Regions from separate parts of the Microbacterium sp. F2 genome, predicted to be linked through region 2. Evidence: predicted binding sites of a transcription regulator. Region 2 holds the regulator's gene; each other region holds the start of a gene.
What was found. Region 2 encodes LexA, which represses DNA repair genes until DNA is damaged. Its sites were predicted from a motif close to TCGAACANNTGTTCGA; they were not measured.
Positions count from the first base shown of each region.

Region 1: the regulator LexA is predicted to act here: its motif matches at 5,897-5,912, upstream of ACQVDU_RS05690 (DUF222 domain-containing protein).
Region 3: the regulator LexA is predicted to act here: its motif matches at 1,593-1,608, upstream of ACQVDU_RS01085 (DUF222 domain-containing protein).

Region 1 covers NZ_JBNVBV010000002.1:123,102-130,814, forward strand. Annotated here, with positions in the region: gene ACQVDU_RS05660 (acyltransferase family protein) at 1-940, shown strand, start outside; gene ACQVDU_RS05665 (sugar transferase) at 1,470-3,032, shown strand; gene ACQVDU_RS05670 (UDP-glucose dehydrogenase family protein) at 3,075-4,385, shown strand; gene ACQVDU_RS05675 (hypothetical protein) at 4,508-4,789, shown strand; gene ACQVDU_RS05680 (nuclear transport factor 2 family protein) at 4,807-5,235, opposite strand; gene ACQVDU_RS05685 (hypothetical protein) at 5,443-5,754, shown strand; gene ACQVDU_RS05690 (DUF222 domain-containing protein) at 6,024-7,448, shown strand; gene ACQVDU_RS05695 (hypothetical protein) at 7,654-7,713, shown strand, end outside.
Region 2 covers NZ_JBNVBV010000004.1:70,263-77,975, reverse strand. Annotated here, with positions in the region: gene ACQVDU_RS09370 (prolyl oligopeptidase family serine peptidase) at 1-1,230, opposite strand, end outside; gene ACQVDU_RS09365 (hypothetical protein) at 1,241-2,611, opposite strand; gene lexA (transcriptional repressor LexA) at 2,675-3,355, opposite strand; gene ACQVDU_RS09355 (LysM peptidoglycan-binding domain-containing protein) at 3,622-3,996, shown strand; gene ACQVDU_RS09350 (histidinol-phosphate transaminase) at 4,040-5,134, shown strand; gene hisB (imidazoleglycerol-phosphate dehydratase HisB) at 5,131-5,736, shown strand; gene hisH (imidazole glycerol phosphate synthase subunit HisH) at 5,754-6,401, shown strand; gene priA (bifunctional 1-(5-phosphoribosyl)-5-((5-phosphoribosylamino)methylideneamino)imidazole-4-carboxamide isomerase/phosphoribosylanthranilate isomerase PriA) at 6,465-7,211, shown strand; gene ACQVDU_RS09330 (SseB family protein) at 7,195-7,713, shown strand, end outside.
Region 3 covers NZ_JBNVBV010000001.1:225,048-232,760, reverse strand. Annotated here, with positions in the region: gene ACQVDU_RS01100 (phosphoenolpyruvate carboxylase) at 1-696, shown strand, start outside; gene ACQVDU_RS01095 (hypothetical protein) at 756-929, shown strand; gene ACQVDU_RS01090 (gamma carbonic anhydrase family protein) at 934-1,533, opposite strand; gene ACQVDU_RS01085 (DUF222 domain-containing protein) at 1,685-3,016, shown strand; gene ACQVDU_RS01080 (siderophore-interacting protein) at 3,115-3,900, shown strand; gene ACQVDU_RS01075 (VOC family protein) at 3,941-4,333, opposite strand; gene mfd (transcription-repair coupling factor) at 4,379-7,713, opposite strand, start outside.

The sequences.
Region 1 (7,713 bases), on a different contig from region 2:
GATTACCCAGGAGTCACGGCAGTGGATTTATACATGGCAACTCCCGCTGTTCTTCATCCTCACGGGCTATCTGTGGAGTGGGACGAGAAGCTTCAGGAGTGAGATCGCGGTGCGCGCGCGCACACTGCTGCTCCCGTACGTCTCATGGTTCGCAATCATCGCCGTCATCGCTTGGTCGACACGGGCGCTGCAAGATGAACTCACGTTCGGCCAGGCATTGCGGCAGGTCTGGGGCGGGGCCTACCTCACGACCCCGTTCTGGGCATTCTGGTTCGCCCCTGCGTTGTTCGTCGCCGTGGCGGCATATTACTGGGTCGCGCGCCTCCACCTCGGATGGCAATGGCTGCTGGCAATCGGGCTGCTCGCAATCGCCGCCTACTCGCCGGGACGTCCCATGCAGTATCTCCCGCTCAGCATCGGGCAGGGTCTCGCGGTCGTGGTTTTCATCGTCGCTGGACGGAGCATTCGACTCGCCACCGACAGGCGCCGGCATGCATGGATCATTGGCGCGTCAATGATGACGCTTGGGGTCGTGCTGGTGATTTCATTCCCGACGAGCTACGTCGACGTGAAGTCGCTTCACTTTGGTGTGCCGATCGTCGGCGTCCTAACCTCTATCCTCGTCGGGGGGGGCTTGACGCTGCTCGCGAACACACTATTTGGCTGGATGCGCGGGCGGACCGCATCTATCGCTGTCTGGCTTTCGATGGCCTCGCTGGTCGTGATGTTCGTGCACGTTCCGATCGCAGACGCTTTCGGATGGCTGGCTTCTGGATCGATGCCCGGGTTCGTCGTAGTCGCGGTCCTGTCGTGGGCAATCGGCCTCGTCTTGATCGCGTTACCGCGCACGGCGGTCCTCACCGGGGTTCGAGGGGCACCCCCGTCCTTGCGTCCGCCGGAGCGTGAAGATCGTGCGGTGGACGGACACGGTGGAGCCTGATCGAGCTTCCGTTCATGAGAGTAATCGCGACTCAGGCGCGATACCGAGCTTTGAAGGGAAAGGTAGCTATCGCCAAGACGTCGAGGGCTGACGTCGCAGCTGCGCCATTCCCGTCGATCGCGCCGATGGCGTGGCCGCGCCGTCCGCGATGCACGAGCGCGTCCCAGGTTGAGGACTCCGGCGTGGGATGCTGCGTTCGGGTCAAGATCCAACGCGCGTGAGACCAGTCGTAGCCGAGAGCGCAGCGACGCCGATTTCGCGAATCGGGCGCACAATATTCCGCTCACAAAGCCCAAGAACCGTCTGCCGTTGGCCCACGGGGCCTCAACTGTCCCCTTCGTGCAGCGACGCGACGACGACACCACAGCTCTTTAAATCGAGTGGGTACCGCGACGATGACTTGAAACCACCGCTGACTGGCACCCCCATCCGTACTGTCGACAGCCGCAGGACCGGCGGCGACAACTGAACGAAACACAGGAGTGGTATCTTCGGCCCCGGGCGGGATCCAACGGGAGAAGGGGACCCTGTGATCTCTGACGTGCAGCAGAACACCACTGCAACGCAGCAGCGCGGGACCACTGATACAGATTCTGGAGCGAACCCGGTCGTCACTTCGACCGGGTCGGTCGTCATTCCTGCGTTGCGGTCCGACGCCCAGTGGCAGTCTCGATTCACACGACGTTTGTGGATCAGCGATGCGGTCGTGCTCGTGTGGGTTGTGTTCGGCACGCAGATCTTCTGGTTCGGCACCGGCAACGCGCAGATCTCCCTGATCGAGGACCACCGATTTAGCGCCATCTCCTACTGGGCCTTATCCGCGATCCTTATCGCCGTCTGGCTCTGGGCCCTTTCGCTTGCCGATTCGCGCAGTCATCGCGTCATCGGCGCGGGTTCGGCGGAGTACATCCGCATCGTCGACTCGAGCATTCGCCTGTTTGGTGTCATCGCGATCCTCGCGTTCTTATTCAAGGTCGACATCGCGCGCGGCTTCCTGCTGATCAGCTTGCCTCTTGGCGTCATCACGCTCATCGTCGTGCGGTGGCTCTGGCGGCAATGGCTGATCGCGAAGCGACGCAACGGTTCCTACATGCATCGAGTGCTGTTGGTGGGTTCCGAGAGCTCGGTGGCGCAAATCGCTCATGAGCTCCAGCGCAACCCTCGAGCGGGCTACCGCGTAGCTGGCGCTTGTGTCCCGAGCGGGAAGGTCGCCGATGTCATCCCCGGTACCGACATTCCCGTCATGGGCAACGTCGAGTCGATTGAGCGCGCCCTGCTCGTCACGGGCGCCGATACGGTTGCCGTGACTAGCGCCGACGAGCTTCCACCCGCGAAGGTCAAGCAGATCTCGTGGGGTCTCGAGTCCGGCAGACAGCATCTCGTGCTCGCGCCGAGCATCGCCGACATTGCCGGTCCGCGCATCCACATTCGTCCGGTTTCGGGCCTGCCCCTGATCCACGTAGAGACGCCGCGGTTCTCTATGGGCCAGCGCGTTACGAAGCGAACGTTCGATCTCGTCGCGTCGATAGCGGGCGTTATCGTGATCAGCCCGATCCTCATCATTCTGACGATTGCGATCATGCTCACCTCCACCGGGCCTGTTCTTTTCAAGCAAGAACGAGTCGGGCGCAACGGCAAGACGTTCCGCATGATCAAGTTCCGCTCGATGGTGCCGAACGCCGAGCAACTCCTCGAGAAGCTACTGCAAGAGCAGCGCGACTCGGGCAACGAGGTGCTGTTCAAGATGAAGAATGACCCGCGCGTGACCCGCGTCGGGCGCTTCATGCGCAAGTACAGCCTCGACGAACTGCCCCAGCTATTCAATGTGATTGGCGGGTCGATGTCGCTCGTTGGGCCTCGTCCGCCGCTTCCGCGCGAAGTCGAGCAGTATGCCGAGCACGTACACCGCCGCTTCCTGATGAAGCCGGGGATCACCGGCCTCTGGCAGGTCAGCGGCCGGTCATCGCTCTCGTGGGACGAGACCGTCCGCCTCGACCTCTCATACGTCGAGAACTGGACGCTCGTCGGCGACCTGACGATCCTGCTCAAGACCGCCAAGGCAGCACTCGCACCCGGCGAGACTGCTCACTAAGCCTCGATCGACCTCCTGCCCCCACCCTCTATCGGAGAACTCATGCGCCTTTCTGTCATCGGATGCGGATACCTCGGAGCCGTCCACGCGGCAGCCATGGCCTCGATCGGCCACGAGGTCGTCGGCATCGACGTCGACCAGCGCAAGATCGACGCGCTCTCGAAGGGTGAAGCGCCGTTCTTCGAGCCGGGGCTGCCCGAGATCCTCGCAGAAGGAGTCGCATCCGGTCGCCTGCGGTTCACGACCGATATGGCGGAAGCGAAGGGCGCGAAGGTGCACTTCGTGGGCGTCGGCACGCCGCAGCAGAAGGACGGATACGGCGCCGACCTCACCTACGTGAACGCCGCCGTCGATGGGCTGCTCCCCTACCTCTCTGAGGGCGACATCGTGGCGGGCAAGTCCACGGTTCCGGTCGGGACGGCGGCTGACCTTACCCCGCGCGTCGAGGCCACGGGTGCGACGCTCGTGTGGAACCCCGAGTTCCTGCGCGAGGGGTGGGCCGTCCAAGACACCATCGACCCCGACCGGTTGGTCGTCGGCGTTCCCTCGACGGATGCCGGAGCCGCCGCGGTCGACATCCTGAAAGAGGTCTACGCGCCGCCGGTGGCGAAGGGAACGCCTTTCATCGTCACCGACCTTGCCACCGCTGAGCTCGTCAAGGTGTCAGCGAACGCGTTCCTGGCGACCAAAATCTCGTTCATCAACGCTATGGCCGAGATCGCCGAGGTCGTCGGAGCCGATGTCACCCAGCTCGCCGACGCGATCGGGCACGATGCTCGCATCGGTCGCAAGTTCCTCGGCGCCGGAATCGGTTTCGGTGGCGGATGCCTCCCCAAAGACATCCGTGCGTTCTCGGCCCGCGCCGAAGAGCTCGGCCGCGGGGAATCGATCGCGTTCCTGCGTCAGATCGACGAGATCAACATGCGCCGCCGCGACCGCGCCGTGCAGCTTGTGGTCGACGGGCTCGGCGGATCGGTCTTCAAGAGAAACGTCACCGTGCTCGGCGCCGCGTTCAAGCCGCACAGTGACGACATCCGCGACTCCCCCGCCCTCGACGTCGCCGTGCGCCTGCACGGGCTTGGCGCGTGGGTCACGGTCACCGACCCTGAGGCGATCGCGAACGCTCAAGCGAAGCATCCGCAGCTCAACTACGTCGCCGATCGCGACGAGGCCCTGCGGTCGTCAGACGCGGTCGTTGTCGTGACCGAGTGGGACGAGTACCGCCGGCAGATGCCACCCGAGCACGTGTCGACCCTCACCGAGGGACGCGTGATCGTCGACGGACGCAACTGCCTGGATGCCGACGCCTGGCGCGCCGCCGGCTGGACCTACTACGGCATGGGACGCCCTTAGATCAGATTCCTCCACAGCACACCGCGGGGCCCGACTGTGCACGACTGTGACCCACGCCACCGCCTAGACGGTTCGTCCTGGCATCCTGGGCGAAAGTGCCGCACACTGAGAGGGTGACCGTCATGACCGAACCGCAGAGCTGGGCGCTCATCGGAGTGTTCACCACGATCATGCTCGGCGGCATGACAATCATGACCACACTGCTGATGCGCACCGTTACGGCATCCGTCAATGGGCTCCGCGGAGAGATGACCGGACTGCGCGGCGAGATGAACGGTCGCTTCGATGGGATTCGCGGCGAGATGAACGCCCGGTTCGACGCGATGGCCACCCGCATCGACCACCTCGACCGCGACATCTCCGCCCTCAGCCGCCGCGTCTGGGGCGAACCCTCCGGGGAGTGACTCGAAGGTGCTGGCTGTCACTCGTCGCGAGGCGAGTCGTCGTCCAGAGTCTGAGTCGTCGCTGCGGGCCAGCGCACGTGCCGAATCCCGGGCCCACTCGCCGCGGTGATCCAGTCGTGGTCGATCGTGTAGTCGATCTGCTGAAGCATCGTTACTGCGCCATACGCTGGCCGGAACACACTCACCGCCAGTTCGACGCGCACGTTGTCGTTGCTGCGCTCGGAAGCCAACGGAACAACCGTCACGCGGCCTGTCGTCATCGCCTCGGCCAACCATGCTTCGAACGCCCCGCGACCCGAGCCTTCGAAGCCGCCATAGCCGGCGTCACGGATGCTGACCGTCGCATCCGGGCTCACGAACTCGACAGCGCCAGATATGTCGCCCGCGTTGATGGCGCTGAAATAGGCCGTCAAGACAGACGGTAGTCCCCCGAGACTCTCCGACATGGGTACATGAAAGCAGAAGACGGGCCCGGGCGTAATAGGTGTGCCCGGCGGCAACACGCTGACATAGGCGTCATGCCGCTTACGTCAGCGCAGAGTCGCGCTCCTCCCCAGCTGCCCGCGCTGAGGCGATTGCCACGTGCGGTTGCCCTTCGACCGCACAAGGGCGAAACGATGGCATCCTGAATCGCGATACCGCACACTAGGAGGGTGACCATCGTGACCGAACCGCAGAGCTGGGTTCTCATCGGCATCTTCGCGACCATCATGCTCGGCGGGCTGACGCTGTCTACGAACCTCATCATGCGCACAGTGACCGCGAGCATCTCGGGGATCGAAGGCCGACTCGCGGGCCGCATCGATGGGTTGGAAGGGCGCATCGACGGGCTCGACACGAAGATCGAGAGCCTTCGCGGCGAGATGAACGCCCGATTCGACGCGATGGGAACCCGCATCGACCACCTCGACCGCGACGTTGCCGCGCTGAGCCGACGCGTGTGGGGCGAGCCCTCAGGAGAATAGGCATCCGCCACAGGGACTGCCAAGCACGGCCGCAGCACCGCCCAGCAGATCGACCACTGGGCGCGTAGCGGTCAGCAGCTTGAGCCGCGTCGGCCTGACGACCCACCGAGTCATCGAGGATGTGCTCACTAGTCGACGATATTCGTATCTATGTTCTATGGTCTTCACAGGAGGCGCCAGCGGATGCTCATAGATCCAAAGCATTGCGAGTTATCCACATTTGCTGCCGTTCCAGAGTCAATGTCGGAGGTCGGTGTCATGATTAGTACATGCATTCGAACGGAGTCATCGAGTTCAGCGAGGCGCAAGCCGCCGAGCTGACCTCGATCCTCGCTGCCGTTCAGCAGGCGGATGCCGCGCTTGCCGCCGCCGAAGCGGCCCGCGTGCGCGCTCTGGCTCGCGCGGGCGAGTTGGCTCGTGAGCTTGCCGCGGGCAAGCCGTCCCGGGTGCGCGAACACGACATGGCGCTGCGCAGCATCGCCGCCACGATCGGGGTTCCGGCGCGCGTATCAGACCGGTCGATGCAACGCCAGATCGGCGAAGCGACACGGCTCGCCGAACGCTACCCCGGCACCCTCGAAGCCCGCGGCCTGGGTGAGATAACCCGCCAGCACGTCTATGCGATTCAGGATGCCGCCGCCGACCTCCCCGACGAAGCCGTCGCCGCTTTCGAAGCCGAGGCGCTCGAGCGGTGCCGTCGCGACACCGTCGGTCGAGTGAAGGCCGAACTCGAAATCCTCGCCCAACGGATGCATCCCCGCAGCTTCGTCGAGCGCCACGCCTCCGCGCGCGAAGACCGCCGCATCACTGTCAGCCCCCTGCCCGACGGGATGTCGTCGCTGTACATGGTCGCGCCGACGCCCGTGATCGCGGGCATCGACGACCGCATGAACCAGATGACTAACGTCATCTTCGACGTACGCAACGCGGCCAAGGCTGCAGCCGGCGCTCCAGCTGGCGCTCCAGGAGAAGACGGCGCCAGAATCCCGGCCGACATCCTCGCCACCGATACTCGCACCCGCGCTCAGATCCGCGCCGATATCGCGGCCGACATCCTCCTCACCGGATCCCCCTTCGCCGACCCCACCATCACCGGCGACGGACCCGGCACGCTCGGCGCGATTCGCGCGAAGATCCAGGTCGTCGTTCCAGCCCTCAGCCTCGTCAAGCCCGAAGGCGACGAGAACCGCCACGCAGAACCATCTGACCTCGTCGGCTACTCCCCCATTGACGCCGAAACCGCCCGCGCCATCGCCGAAGCCTGCGATACCTGGTGGGAACGCCTCGTCACCCACCCCGTCACCGGCGTCGTCCTCCACACGAACGGCTACCAGCGCACCTCTGCCATCGACCGACATCTGCGAGCACGCGACCGGCACTGCCGATTCCCCGGATGCCGCCTCCCCGCCATCCGCTGCGAAGTCGACCACACCATCGACCACGCGCTCGGAGGCAAGACGGATGTCTGCAACCTCGCCCACCTCTGTCAGCGACATCATTCGATGAAGCAATTCGCCGGTTGGAAAGTCAGACAGCTCGAGGGCGGCATCCTCGAATGGACCTCACCGGTCGGGACCACCTACACCGACTACCCGCCCACACCCGGGGTTCATTTCGCACCCGATCCCTATGTTTCGGAAGATCCACTACCCCCGGATGCCGCACCCGCCGACGCCTCCGACGCACCGTTCTGACGTACCTCACGCGCCGACACTCCGCCCCGGGAACCGGGGCTGCCCAGGCGATGCGCCCCGCCCTCGCGCGCCGTGCTGGCAGTCACCCGTCGCACCGCTCCTCCCCAGCGCCTTCCTAACAGCCGAACCGCCCTAGGAGACCCCGCGAGCTCCCGTCGGCGCGGGAACCTTGGCATCCTGATGTGACCTGCCGCACACTGGAAAGGTGACCGTCGTGACCGAACCCCAGAGCTGGGTCCTCATCGGCCTCTTTGCCACGCTCATG
Region 2 (7,713 bases):
TGGGAGCTCGTCCTCCGGAGCCGAAGCTGTCGGGTTCGTCGGGGGGAAGGCGAAGGCATGGACCTCGCCCCGGGGGCCTTCGGTGGTCAACTCGATCGGGTGCGGCGTCCACTCTGCCGGCCAGGTCTTCTCTCCGCCGGCGACGGTCTCCCACTGCGCTGTGGCGGCATCGACGAGCCATACTCCGGCAGCGCCGTCCGATCGCGATCCGATGACCAGAGCGCGCTCACCCGCGGCATCCTCAACCGATGCCCCCGAACTCACCGGCCCGCCGAGGTTTCGGATCTCACCGTCCGGGGCGATCGCGATGATCCTGTCGGTGCCGTGGGTGCTGACGCAGACGGCCGTGCCGTCGGTGGTCAGCGAATACCAACGGCCCCCGAGTGACCACAGCGGCCCGCCGGTGTCCTCCGGGACCGCGGCGACGCACCTCGGTCCATGAGAGGCCGACCAGGTGTGCAGGTTCCAGCGGTCCTCGGGGTCGTCGAGGAAGAAGAGGCGATCGTTGTCGGCCCACTCGGGTTGCAGTGGCGCTCGGTCCGGGCCACCGGTGATCGCCTGCCACGTCTGAATCCGACCGTCAACGAGACTGCCGAGACGGAGCTCGGTGCTGTCCCACGGCATGGCCGGATGATTCCAGGCGATCCAGGCGAGTTGGGATCCGTCGGGCGAAACGGCGGGATGGGCGACGAAGTCACTCCCGGCCACGACGGAGACGATCTGGTCCGCGTCGTTCGCGGCAGAACCGTCGCGCGGAACTCTCACCATGTCGCGAGCGGGCACGCCGGGCCGCGTGTGATCTTCTCGGATCGCCCACAGCTCTCCGGCGGCGAACCGCAGCCCGCCGAATCGCATCCGCGTCCCCACCGGCGTCAGGGCGCGCGGCTCAGACCCGGGGTCGAGGATCCAGATCCGCTGGTCGGTCTTCTCGACGAAGCACAACCCGCCGTCATCGGTCGCCGCCCACGCGCCGCCGCCGTACTCGTGCACGCGAGACCGAGCGTTCCACGGGGCAGGCAGGAGCTCTTCGACAGTCCCATCGGCCAGGCGACGGCGGACTGTCGTGCGCCCGCCCTCGGCAGGAGCGCTCTGTCCCCACCAGATCTCCTCGCCGTCCGGTGCCGCGACGAACGCCGCGCCTTCGAAGCGCGGGGATGCCGCTGCAACGGATGTCGCCGAGATCGGTGAGGGCCAGGTGCCGTAGGGGAGCCGGGGGAGGGAGGAATCCATGGTCTCCACGCTACGCGCGGTCGCTGGCGGGCTCCTCGACGATGATCTCTTCGGAGCCCTCTGCGTCGGGCACGTCCACCTCGATGACCTCCACCTCGACGATCTCGCGCCGCTGCAGCAACTCGAGGACCCAGGCGACGATGACGGTCACCAGGAACACCAGGACGACATCGCCGAAAGAAAGCGGTCGAAGTGCGAGGAGCCAGATGACCGCGAGGACGACCAGCACGATCCGGATCGCGACGCGGTACCGAGCGAGGAAGCGTCCGAAGGCGCCGGTGTCAAGGCCCCGTGCGGCGAGGGCGCCACGGATGGTTGCGTTGAAGCCGCTGACACCGCCGCGGGTGGCGGTGGCTGAGCGGCTCGATCCCATGAGCCAGCCGATTACCGCGATCACGACGCCGAGCAGCGCGATCACGAGCGCGCTTTGCGCCATGGACGCGGTGAGCTGCGCGTAGATGACGCCGAGAGCCGTGGGTGAGAGGTCGAGCTGGCCGGCGACCACGGTGCTTGCTGCAGCGCCGATACCGAAGCCGGCGGCGAGCATCCCGCCGCCGATGAAGAGCCCCACACCGGTACCGATGACGGCGACGCTGCGGCGCCGTGCGATGACGATGGCCAGGACGAACAGCGCGATGGTGACGATCGAGAGCCACCAGCCGACCGCGTCGGCAAGTGCGTACACGGTCCGGAAGGCGATGAGTGCTTCCCCGTCGCCGATGATGATCGTCTTGTCGATGCTCGGGATGAGCCCGGCAACGCCGACCCCGCTGTCGGTGAGGCGCTGCTTGACCTGGTCGATGATCGGCCCCAGGGCTATTCCGAGGCCGTCGCCATCGAGCACGAGGATTCCGCCGCCGTCGGCCGTCGCGACGGTCGTGATCGAGCGGTGGACCCCCCGAAGCGCGAAGGCCCAGACATCCGAGAACGCATCGGAAGCGACGATGCGCTCGACCGCAGAGTTGACGAGGTTCTGAACTCCCTGTGCCGCTGGAGCGCGCAGCGCGTTGAGTGCTGTGGCCGCTGCTGGAGGCAGCCCCAGGTTCTCGATACCGTCGAAGACCTGGTCGGTGAGTCCTGCGAAGTCGACCTGTGCGTCGATGGCGGCAGTCGCCTCATCGACGATGAGCTCCTGGACTGCGGGATCCTCGGTCAACGGCGCGAAGGTCGACACGAAAGCCTCTTCGTCGACCAGCTGTACGCGCGCCCACGTGGTCACCACCGATACCGGTACGAGAATCGTGGCGACCACGATCACGAATGCCGACAGCGCGGCGCGCCACCAGCCGCCGGATGGAGAGGTTCGTCCCGTCAGGCGGGCGTTCTCTGCCTCAAGGGCGCGGATGCGGGATTCGAGGTCTTCGGGCGTCGGCAAGCTCATGGGCCCCATTCTGGCGGAAAGTGCGCTCCCCGCGCCTCACCCGATTGTGGCGATTGATGCTGTTCAGACCGCTCGAAGCACCGCCACGACCTTGCCGAGAACAGTCGCTTCGTCACCCAGGATCGGCTCGAACGCGGAGTTGCGGGGGAGGAGCCAGGTGTGGCCGTCCCGTTGGCGAAACGCCTTGACCGTTGCTTCGCCGTCGAGCATTGCGGCGACGATGTCGCCGTTTTCTGCCGTCGCCTGAGAGCGCACGACGACCCAGTCGCCGTCACAGATCGCAGCGTCGATCATCGACTCGCCGCTCACGCGCAGCATGAACAGCTCTCCCTTGCCCACGAGCTGGCGCGGAAGCGGGAAGATCTCCTCGATCTGCTGATCGGCGGTGATCGGAACTCCCGCGGCGATGCGGCCGACGAGCGGAACCATGGCGGCGTCACCGACTGCCGGGGCGGAGTCCGCGGGGTTCTCGGCGGCCATGCCCGGAAGATCGATCAGCACTTCCATGGCCCGGGTCTTGCCGGCATCGCGTCGAAGGTATCCGCTCAGTTCGAGCTGGTTGAGCTGGTGCGTGACGCTCGAGAGGCTCTTGAGTCCGACCGCGTCGCCGATCTCGCGCATGCTCGGCGGGTAGCCGTTTCGGGCAATCGCTCGTTGGATCACCTCGAGAATGGCGAGCTGCTTCTCGCTGAGGCTGCGACGCCGCCGCGTGCCTGTGCGCTCCCGTGACGGCTCCTCGTTCATGTGCCCCGCTCCTGTTGCTGCTCGCATCCGTCCCGCACTCCCCTTCGAATGTCGGAGGTTGGTGATGACCTGTCTTCATCGAAACCGTAACCGCCTCGACACCGTTTCGCCTGTTCCGGTCCCGCGTGTCGTGTTCGAAGGATTCGCGGGAGGTTTCGCACTTGACAGACACAATACTCGAAGATAACTTCGGAATAGAGATTCGTATCCGCCTCTCCTGGCCGAGCGGTGGATGCGAATCTCTCCCCGAGATAACGGAGGATGACATGACGACGATTGCTCTCGGCTCCGCACCCACGACCATGACTGCGGTGCGACCCGCTGCGACCAGACTTCGGCTGACCGCTCGTGGTCGAGCCGTCCTGACGGTGCTCGCTGCGCTTCCGGCGGTCCTGGTCATCCTCGGGGTCATCTGGGGAGGCGGGGCAGCCCTGGCATCCCTCGATCCCTCGGCGCCGTCGGGAACCTTCGAGACGGTCACCGTTTCGGCGGGCGATTCCTTGTGGTCTATCGCACAGGAGATCGCCCCGGATGCCGACCCCCGCGAGGTCGTGGCCGAGATCTCCCGACTGAACGGCCTGACGGGAAGCGTCGTGAGCGCAGGGCAGCAGCTCGCTCTCCCGCTCGCGTATACGCAATGAGCAGGGCCGCAGAACCGGGTGTGCTGCTGTCGCGCACCGTACGATGGGACGGGTGACGATTCGCCTCGATGATCTCCCGCTCCGCGATGACCTGCGGGGCCTTACCCCCTATGGCGCGCCTCAGGCGCCACTGCCTGTCGCTCTGAACGTCAACGAGAACACCCACCCGGTGCCGCGGGAAGTCGCCGACGACATCCTGGATGCGATCGGGCGGGCTCTCGGCGAGATCAATCGTTACCCCGACCGCGAGTTCCGTGAGCTGCGTGAGGGATTCGCCGAGTACCTTCGCCACGGCCTCGTCGCCGACCAGATCTGGGCGGCGAACGGATCCAATGAAGTCCTTCAGCACGTCCTTCAGGCCTTCGGTGGGCCGGGGCGTCGTGCGTTCGGCTTCGCTCCCACCTATTCGATGTATCCGCTGCTGACGCGCGCGACGGGGGCCGAATGGGTGTCGGGGAGCCGTGGTACTGACTACACCGTGGATGTCGAATCGGCAGTCGACCAGATCACCGCAGCCGATCCCGACATCGTCTTCCTGTGTGCTCCCAACAATCCGACCGGGACCCCGATGAGCCTCGAGCTGATCGAGGCGGCCTACGAGGCAACGCGCGGGATCGTGATCGTCGACGAGGCCTATTTCGAGTTCGCGCCGAGAACTGCGCCCTCGGCGCTGTCCCTGCTGCCCGGTCGGGAGCGCCTCCTCATCTCGCGAACGATGAGCAAGGCATTTGCGTTCGCGGGAGCCCGGGTTGGCTACCTCGCCGCCGATCCCGCTGTGATCGACGCCCTGCGCTTGGTGCGGTTGCCCTACCACCTCAGCTCCCTCACCCAGGCGGCAGCGCTCGCCGCGCTCGCCCACGCCCCGGTGATGCTCCAGATGGTGGACGATATCGTGGCGCAGCGGGATCGCATCTCGGCGACCGTCGAGGCCCTCGGCTATCGCGCCTACGAATCGTGGACGAACTTCGTGCTCTTCAGCGGGGTGGAGGACTCCGGTCGCACATGGCAGCAGCTCTACGATCGCGGCATCCTCGTTCGCGACGTCGGAATCCCGCGAAGCCTGCGGGTGTCGGCGGGTACAGCAGAGGAGACCACAGCGTTTCTGGAAGCACTCGCGTCGATAGACTCTCGCGCATGAGCAGCAGCCGCACCGCAACACTCACGCGAGCCACGAGCGAGTCGCGCGTCGAGTTGAGTCTTGACCTCGACGGCACCGGCGCCAGCACCATCGACACCGGAGTTCCGTTCTACGATCACATGCTCACGGCGTTCGCGAAACACTCCCTGACCGACCTGACAGTCCGGGCCGAGGGCGACGTCGAGATCGACGCCCACCACACCGTCGAGGATGTCGCGATCGTGCTCGGTGACGCCATCCGTGAGGCTCTCGGCGACAAGGCGGGCATCTCGCGTTACGGTGACGCGCTCGTTCCGCTCGACGACGCCCTGGCGCAGGCCGTCGTCGACATCAGTGGGCGCCCCTACCTGGTGCACGACGGCGAGCCTGACGGGTTCGCACTGCACCTGATCGCTGGTCACTTCACGGGGTCGCTCGTGCGGCACACCTTCGAGGCGATCAGCTACCACGCCGGCCTCACGGTCCACCTTCGCGTCCTGGCTGGTCGCGACCCCCACCACATCGCCGAGGCCGAGTACAAAGCCTTCGCGCGCGCCTTCCGCCAGGCCAAGGCCTTCGACCCCCTCGTGCGCGGTATTCCGAGCACGAAGGGTGCGCTGTGACCGGGGAGCCGGCAACGATCGCACGACCGACGGTTGCCGTTTTGGACTACGGATCCGGCAACGTTCACTCCGCCGTCAAGGCACTGGCCCTGGCAGGGGCTGACGCCCAGTTGACAGCAGACCGCGACCTGATCATGGCTGCTGATGGGCTGGTCGTCCCGGGCGTCGGTGCCTTCCGCTCGGTTGTGGATGCTCTGCGTGACTCGCGTGCCGACCAGCTCATCGAGCGGCGCTTGGCAGGCGGACGCCCGGTGCTGGGGATCTGCGTCGGGATGCAGGTGATGTTCGAGCACGGTGTCGAACGCGGAGCGGACAGCCTCGGGCTCGGGCAGTGGCCCGGGGCGGTCACTGAACTCGACGCGCCGGTGCTCCCGCACATGGGATGGAACACCGTGGATGCGGGCGCCGGGTCGACGCTCTTTCGCGGCATCGAATCGGAGCGGTTCTACTTCGTCCACTCGTACGCCGCGCAACATTGGACCCTCGAGGCCCACGATCCCTTCCCCAGCGCGGTCGTGACCTGGGCAACGCACGGCGCGCCGTTTGTCGCAGCCGTCGAGAACGGCCCCTTGGCGGCGACGCAGTTCCACCCCGAGAAGTCGGGGGAGGCGGGCATCCGGTTGCTCGCGAATTGGATCACGAGCCTTCCCGCGGCTACCCTCTGAACTCGTGCCTGCCCCCGATTCTGATCGGCGTGCCGCGGGCTCCGTGAACCCGCCCGAGGAACCATGAACGACTTCGCGTCAACGCCCGAACTGATTCTGCTGCCCGCCGTCGACGTCGCCGACGGCAAGGCCGTGCGCCTGACCCAGGGCGCCGCCGGCTCGGAGACGAGCTACGGTGATCCGGTCGAGGCTGCCGTCGATTGGGCCCGCCAGGGTGCGCAATGGATTCACCTCGTCGACCTGGATGCCGCGTTTGGCCGCGGCAGCAACGCCGGAGTGATCCGCAAGGTCATCAAGCAGGTCAAGGGTGTTCACGTCGAGGTGTCGGGAGGCATCCGCGATGACCGCAGCCTGGAGCTCGCGATCGAGTACGGTGCCGAGCGCGTGAACCTCGGCACCGCGGCGCTCGAGAACCCGGAGTGGGCTGCAGACGTGATCGGCCGATACGGCGAACTGGTCGCCGTCGGGTTGGACGTGCGCGGCACGACCCTCGCGGCTCGCGGCTGGACGCAGGAGGGCGGCGACCTGTGGGCGGTGCTCGACCGCCTCGAGGATGCCGGGTGCAGCCGCTATGTCGTCACCGATGTGACCAAGGACGGCACGCTCCGCGGGCCCAACCTCGACCTGCTTCGCGAGGTCGCGACCCGCACTCCGAAGCCGGTCATCGCCTCGGGTGGCGTGGCAACGCTGGACGACATCGCGGCGCTGCGGGAGCTCGTCCCCCTCGGAGTCGAGGGCGCGATCGTCGGGAAGGCGCTGTATTCGGGTGCCTTCACCCTGGCCGAGGCACTGGATGTCGCCGGAGGCTGAGGACCCGCAGCGCAACCCGCATGCGCACGCCCACGGATCGGATCACACCGCCGACTCCGCCGGTTTCCCCTGGGCCGGCCGCAGCTTCGAGGCGAACCCCTTCGCCGGTGACGACGGGTCAGCCGACCCGGTGTTGATCGGTGCGATCGAGCGGTTCCGGACCGGTGAGGCTTCCGTCGTCGAGGTGATCGATGCCTACCGATCCGCGCGCCTTCTCATTCCCCTCGTCGCTGAGAAGGGCGACGAGGGTGTCGGTGCTCACGGGCTGACGGTGGACAAGACGCAGGAGTTATCGATCGTCACGGTCGCCGCTCCCGACGGCAGGCGCGTGCTTCCGGTGTTCTCGTCGGTATCGGCGATGAGCACGTGGGACCCGGCAGCGCGGCCAGTCCCGGCCGACGGGGTGCGCACGGCGGCAGCTGCTGTCGATGACGGCACTGACCTCATCGTCCTCGACCCCGGCTCCGAGACCGAGTTCGTCATCCGTCGCCCCGCCGTCTGG
Region 3 (7,713 bases), on a different contig from region 2:
AGCGGCGCGGCACGGAAGTTCGCCGATGTGGCGGCGACGATGGATGCCGCATCCCGCCAGCGCTTCTTCGATCTGGTCAAAGCCCCCGGCTTCGCGCCATGGTTCGCGCAGGTCACCCCGATGGAAGAGATCGGACTGCTGGCCCTCGGCTCTCGCCCGGCGCGCCGCGGTCTGTCGGTCGAATCCCTCGCTGACCTCCGCGCCATCCCCTGGGTGTTCGCCTGGGCGCAGGCTCGCATCAACCTCGCCGGCTGGTTTGGCCTCGGCACCGCGTTGGATGCCGTCGGTGACGAGGAGCTGCTTCGCGAGGCCTACGAGCAATGGCCGTTGTTCCGGACGATGATCGACAACGTCGGCATGAGCCTTGCCAAGACCGACCCACGGATCGCGCGCCGCTATCTCGAACTCGGTGACCGTGACGACCTCGCCGGGCTCGTGCTCGATGAGATGACGTTGACGCGCTCCTGGGTCGTCAGGCTCACCGGCGGCGACGAGGTGCTCGCCAACAAGCCCGTCCTGCAGCGTGCCGTGAAGCTCCGCAGTCCCTATGTTGACGCGCTGTCGCTGCTTCAGCTGCGGGCGCTGCGCGGGCTTCGGGATGCCGCGGCATCGGACGCACCCGCCGATCCCGATCAGCAGCGTCTGCTGTTGCTTTCGGTGAGCGGTGTCGCGGCGGGCCTGCAGAACACGGGATGATCCTGCACGGATCGCGCGTCGCTGCCATCCGTGTCGGTGGGCAGGGTTAGCGTCTGGGCATGGCGATCACGACCACGGAGACCTGCCCGTTGTGCGGCACCGACGACGTCCGCGTCGACGACGTGGCATGGTTTGCTGTCGCGTTCGAGCGCCGCGCCGAGCTGCTGAGTGATGTCGACGTGCAGGATGCCGTGGTGTTCCTGTGCCGCGAATGCGGGGTGACCTGGGACTGAAGTCTCAGTCGAGGCGAACGTCGTCAGCGTGCCTCGCAAGACTCCGTCCGTAGCGCTCCGTGAGTTGAACCATCAGATCCGGCGTCTCACGGTCGAGCCCGAACACGTAGCCCGGGAAGTCCAACTCCTTCTGCGCTTCCCAGATGTCGTCGTGCCGGTCCGGCGAGTACAGGTGCGCCGGATTTCCGACAGCAACCCACGCGATCGGCACGACTGTTTCTGGGGGAAGAACGGTGCGCAGGTGAACGACCGCGTTGATGCGAACCTCGCTGCGCTCGCCGATTCGCGCACCGTTGAAGACGCGCGTGCCCGTGGCGAGGAACACCTCATCAGCCACGGTGGCTCCCGAAATACTCGCCATCGGTCCGACCAGCACGTGGTCGCCGATATGGACGGGATCTGTCGCGCTCGCCCGGATCAGCGCGTTCTCCATCACGATGACGCTCTCACCGATCGTGATCGCACCGCCCTCGGCCGTGATGACCGCGCCGTGCAGGACCTGCGAATGCGCGCCGATCGTGACGTCCCCCGAAATCACCGCGCTCGGCGCGATGACGGCCGTGGGATGGATGCGGGGCTGCGCCCCGAGGTGCTCGAACCGCATCGTTCCTCCTCGATCGGTGTCAGCGTACCGCGTCGGTGCACATCCCAGGCTTGCGCGTTTCGTACATTTGTTCTATACTAATGAGTAGCAGCGCACGTGCCCATGGAGCGCTTCCGGCGGAGCCGTCTGGCTTCACGATTCTCGGAGCAGCATGGGCACCCCCGCATCCCCCGACCGACACCGCGGTCCTTCCGTGTCGTCGCGGGTGCACGGTCGGGTGACCGCTTTGGTGGATGATCTGGTTGCGACGCGGCGGAAGATCGCAGCGTTGCAGGCCCGTGAAGCTCGGTTGCTCGCATACGGAGTTGATCTGGCCCTAGAACGGGCCGCGGAGCTCGGATCCTCCCGGTCCGGGTCAGACCTCGGCATCCGCGAGATCGCTGCCGAACTGGGCGCCGCAATGCGGGTCAGCGACCGCACCGTGCAGAACCGCATGGGCGACGCATCCGCCCTCGTCGGCCGCTTCGCGGGAACCCACACCACCCTCGAACGCGGCGAGATCGACACCGCCCACGTACGGGTCATCGTGGACGCCGGTGCCGGCATCAGTGATGACACGGCGCGGGCCCACTACGAACAGCTTGCGCTCGAGATCGCCCGCCACGAGAGCCCCAACCGACTCCGGCCTGCCGCCCGTGCAATCGCCGCCAGCATCGACCCCGACTCCCCCACCCGACTGCGGCGCCTCGCAACCGACGCCCGCGCCGTTCGTATCCAGGACCTCGACGACGGACTCGCCCGCCTGGTCGCCGACCTCCCCGCGCCGCTCGCGTATGCCATCCACGACCGGCTCACCCAGGTCGCCCGCCACGTCCGCGACACCCGCGTCGCAGTGCTCGGCGACGAACAGAACCCGGCCGAACCGGCACCAGATGACCGAACAATGGATCAGCTGCGCGCCGATGTGCTCAGTGACCTGCTGCTGACCGCAACACCCGCAGCCCACGGCGATGCTGATGTCACAACCCGGATCGCCGGACGGGTGCAGGTCACCATCCCCCTCCGGTCCCTGGCCGGAACCAGCGACGAACCCGGCATCCTCGCTGGCTACGGGGCTGTCGACCCCGCCCTGATCCGCGACCTCGCTGGCCGAGCCCCCGGCTGGGATCGCGTCTTCACCGACGCCGACACCGGACTCCCCGTCGCCGTCGACCGCTACCGACCCGACGCCGCGCTGAAACGGTACCTGTCGGCCCGAGACGAACACTGCCGCTTCCCCGGATGCCGACGCCCCGCCCACGCCTGCGACATCGACCACACCATCGATGCCGCCCGCGGCGGACGCACCGACCCGTGCAACCTCGCTCACTTCTGTAAACGACATCACGTCCTCAAACACGACACCGCCTGGACCGTCACACAACGCCCAGGCGGAGTCCTGGAATGGACCAGCCCCACCGGTAGGACCTACAACGACAACCCAGCCCCCACCGTCCGCTTCACACCCGACCCCGAACCGACACCTACAGCCGCGCCCTTCTAGAGGCGATCTCGCGCCCTTCCGCCGGTAACGCCGCCCGCACGAACCGACTCAGCAGAGCGCAGCCCTGGAATGCTCTGCGCGCGGCTACGGTGGGGGGGATGGCACTCTCCTCCCGAACCACAACCCGTGCGCCCCGTCCGACGATCGAGTTCACCGTGCTCGAGACGACGTGGCTGAACCCGCACCTGGTACGCGTCCGCCTCGGCGGGTCCGGTTTCACTCAGTTCCAGAACCGGCCCGAAACCGACAAGTACGTGAAGCTGAAGTTCACGACTCCCGAGCCCGAGTCACTCCCGGTGACGAGAACCTACACGGTGCGCCGTGTCGACCATGCCGCGCAGGCGATCGACGTCGACTTCGTCATACACGGCGACGAGGGACTCGCGGGTCCCTGGGCAGCGACGGTGAAGCCTGGCGCGACGATCAGTCTCATGGGGCCTGGCGGTGGCTACTCCCCCGATCCGGACGCCGACTGGCACCTGTTCGCGGGTGACATGTCGGCAGTTCCCGCCATCGCGGCCGCACTCGAAGCCCTCCCCGTGCACGCGGTGGGCGCGGCGATCATCGAAGTCGACACCGAGGCGGACATCCTCGACCTCGAACACCCCGCGGGCGTCGAGCTGGTCTGGATCACCAACCCCGATCACGCGGTATCGGCTCTGGCCGACGCCGTCCGGACGATCCACTGGCGTGAGGGACGCGTTCACGTCTTCGCTCACGGCGAGCGCGAAGCGATGAAAGAACTGCGGCGCGTGTTCTTCGAGGAGCACACCCTCGAGCGCGGACAGGTGTCCCTGTCGGGCTACTGGGCGCGCGGCCGTACCGAAGACCGGTTCCAAGCCGAGAAGCGCGAGCCGATCGGCCAGATCCTCCCGCCCGCCTAGTCCTGGGCTACGAGCAGAGGCCCACAGGAGGCGTCTGCGATTACGACCTGTCCGCAACGATCTCGGCCTTGAATCCGGCAGAGTTCTCGAGCCATCCGGCGTAGTGATCCGACCCTCCCGCATGGGGGTATCGGTCGTGGTAGAGCGGACGCCACCCGTGCTGCTCGGCGTGTGCCATGATCGCGTCAACGCGGCCGGGTGCACCGCCCTTGAAGGCAAGATGATTGACGCCGGGAGCCCTTCGATCATGGGATCCCCCGGAGACGTTCGGCGAGGTCGTCAAAGTCAGGTATGCGCCTCCTGCGGCCCAGGACTCGCCTCCTGGCCACTCGCTCTGTCGCGTGAAGCCGAGCTCATCCAGAAGCCAGCCCCACTCAGCGCGATCCTGCGTCAGGTCTGCGACCCACAGCTCGACATGATGAAACCCCGCCACGAACTCCAGTCTCTCAACTCCATGGTCTACGAGAGCTGCCGCCGCTCAGTCCTGGGATGCCGGGGCGGCGATGTCAGCGGCGACGGGCTCGGGCCAGAGCTGCCCGAGGAGGGTGTCGACCCACGCGATGAGGTCGGCATCCGCCACCGCTTCGCCGCCCACCCGCGGCAGCGGCACGACGACAGCCTCACCACCGGCGAGGAGCTTGGCCGAGGGATACAGCCGCTGCAGGCGTACGCGCATCGAATCCGCCAGCCGTGCCGGGGCAATCCGCAGATTCGGGCCCATCGCGACGACATCCGTCAACCCGGCACGCGCGGCACGACGACGCAGTCGCGCCATCGCCAGCAGCCCGGCGACGTCCACGGGCGGCTCGCCGTAGCGGTCGGTGAGCTCCTCGACGACGGCGTCGATCGCGTCATCCTTGGCGGTCGCGGATGCCGCGGCCGAGAGCTTCTGGTAAGCCTCGAGCCGGAGCCGCTCGCTGTCGATGTAGTCCTCGGGAATCCGCGCCTGCACGGGCAGTTCGAGCCGCAACTCGGCCGGACCCTCGACGTCCTCGCCACGGAAGGTCGCGACGGCCTCACCGATCATCCGCAGATACAGGTCGAACCCGACCCCGGCGATATGCCCGGCCTGCTCGGCGCCGAGGAGGTTTCCAGCACCGCGCAGTTCGAGGTCCTTCAGGGCGACCTGCATGCCGCTGCCGAGATCGTTGTTCACCGCGATCGTCTCGAGACGGTCGGCAGCGGTCTCTGAGAGCGGCTTCGCGTCGTCATAGAGGAAGTACGCGTACGCGCGCTCGCGGCCACGCCCCACGCGGCCGCGAAGCTGATGCAGCTGCGAGAGTCCGTACTTATCGGCCCGGTCGATGATGATCGTGTTGGCGTTGGCGATATCGAGGCCCGTCTCGATGATCGTTGTCGAGACGAGCACATCGGCCTTACGTTCCCAGAAGTCATCGACGACCTGCTCGAGCTGGTGCTCGCCCATCTGGCCGTGAGCAACCACGACCCGAGCCTCGGGCACGAGCTCTGCCAGCTCGCTCGCTACGCGCTGGATGGAACTCACGCGGTTATGGACGTAGAAGACCTGACCCTCGCGCAGCAGCTCCCGACGAATCGCAGCTGCGATCTGCTTGTCATTGCGGGCGCCGACATAGGTGAGGATCGGATGCCTGTCTTCGGGCGGTGTCTGCAGCGTCGACATCTCGCGGATGCCTGTCACCGCCATCTCGAGCGTTCGAGGAATGGGGGTAGCGCTCATCGCCAGGATGTCGACATTGGTCTTGAGCTTCTTCAGAGCATCCTTATGCTCGACGCCAAAGCGCTGCTCCTCATCGATGATCATGAGACCGAGGTCCTTGAAGATCACCTTCTCGGTCAAGATCCGGTGCGTGCCGATCACCATGTCGACGGTGCCGTCGGTGAGGCCCGCAAGAGTCTCCCTCGCCTCCTTGTCGGTCTGGAATCGCGAGAGCGCCTTGACCTTCACGGGGAAACCGGCGAAGCGCTCCGTGAAGGTCTCGAGATGCTGCTTGACCAACAGGGTCGTCGGCACGAGCATCGCGACCTGCTTGCCGTCCTGGATCGCCTTGAACGCGGCGCGTACAGCGACCTCGGTCTTGCCGAAGCCGACGTCTCCCGACAGCAGTCGGTCCATGGGGATGGGCCGCTCCATGTCGGCCTTGATCTCGTCGATCGTCTGTAGCTGATCCATCGTCTCGGCGAACGGGAATGCTTCTTCCAGCTCACGCTGCCACGGGGTATCAGGGCCGAAGGCGTGTCCCTTGGCGGCCATCCGCGCGGAATACAGCTTGACCAGCTCGACGGCGATGTCGCGTACCGCCTTGCGTGCCCGCCCCTTTGCCTGCGCCCAGTCGCTGCCGCCCATCTTCGAGAGGGCCGGCGCCTCACCGCCGACGTAGCGCGACAGAAGGTCGAGCTGATCGGTCGGCACCATGAGCTTGTCGCCGGGGTACCCGCGCTTGGACGGTGCGTACTCGAGCACGACGTATTCGCGCACGCTCTTGACCGGGTTCCGACCGCCCGACGACACCTCGCGCTTCGCAAGTTCGACGAACCGCCCGATCCCGTGCGTGGCGTGCACGACGTGATCACCGGGCGTCAGCTGGAGAGGATCGACGACATTCCGGCGCTTGGACGCGAGCTTCTTGACGACCCGACTGTCGCCACCGATCGTGCGCCCGTAGAACTCGGACTCCGTCAGCACCGCAAGGCGTGCGTCCTCGAGTTCGAAACCGCGCTCGAGCTGGGCCACCGCGAGCAAGACGCGGCCAGGCTCGGGCGCGGCATCCGCATCATCCACGATGACCGCGGCGATCTCACGGTCGGCGAGCACGTCGCGGGCGCGTTCGACCAGTCCCGTGCCGGATGCCGTGACGACAACGCTCCAGCCCGCGGCAACGCGTTCGCCGACATAGGCGGTGGCCCCGTCGACGTTGCCGTGGAAGGACGGCACCGATCGGGCGGGAATCCGCACCGGTGCATCACCGAGCACGTCGTCGAGGTCATCTGCAAGCAGCCCCTCGGCTGCCGCATCGGCAGCTCCCGAATCGAAGGGACTCAGCGTCCACCACACGCCGGAGCGATCGTGAACCGTCTCCCGCAACTGGGCAATCGTCAGAAAGTCGCCCCCTCCGAGATCGACCGGCGTGCTCGCACCCGCCGTCGCTGCGCTCCACGCGGCTTCCAGGAACTCATGGTTGGTCTCAGCGAGGGTCCGTGCCCGCGTACGGGACCGCTCGGGATCCACGAGGGCAACGGCGGATCCTTCGGGCAAATAGTCGACGAGGGTCGCCATCTGCGGCACGAGCGCCGGCGTCAACGATTCCATGCCCTCGGCAGGAATCCCCTCAGCCATCTTCTCGAGCATCCCGTGCAGGCCCGCGAACTCGCCGGCCAGCTGGCGTGCACGAGCGCGAACGTCGGCGGTGAGCAAGAGCTCGCGACCAGGAAGGAGGTCGACGGCTTCGACCGCGCCGGGCAGAGAACGCTGATCAGCAACCGAGAACGTGCGGATCTGGTCGACCTCGTCGCCGAAGAACTCGACACGATACGGATGGTCGGCCACGGTGGGGAACACATCCAGGATCCCGCCGCGCACCGCGAACTCGCCGCGGCGCGAAACCATGTCGACGCGGTGGTAGGCGAGTTCAACCAGGCGCTCGACGATCACCGCAAGATCGTGCCCGCGTTCACCGGCACGCAGCCGCACCGGTTCGACCTCGGCAAGCCCCGCCGCGAGCGGCTGCAGCGCCGCGCGGACTGATGCCACGACAACGACCGGCTCTGCACCAGAAGAGGCTGCGACGCGCGCGAGTGTCTCCAGCCGCCGTCCAACCGTCTCAGGACTAGGGC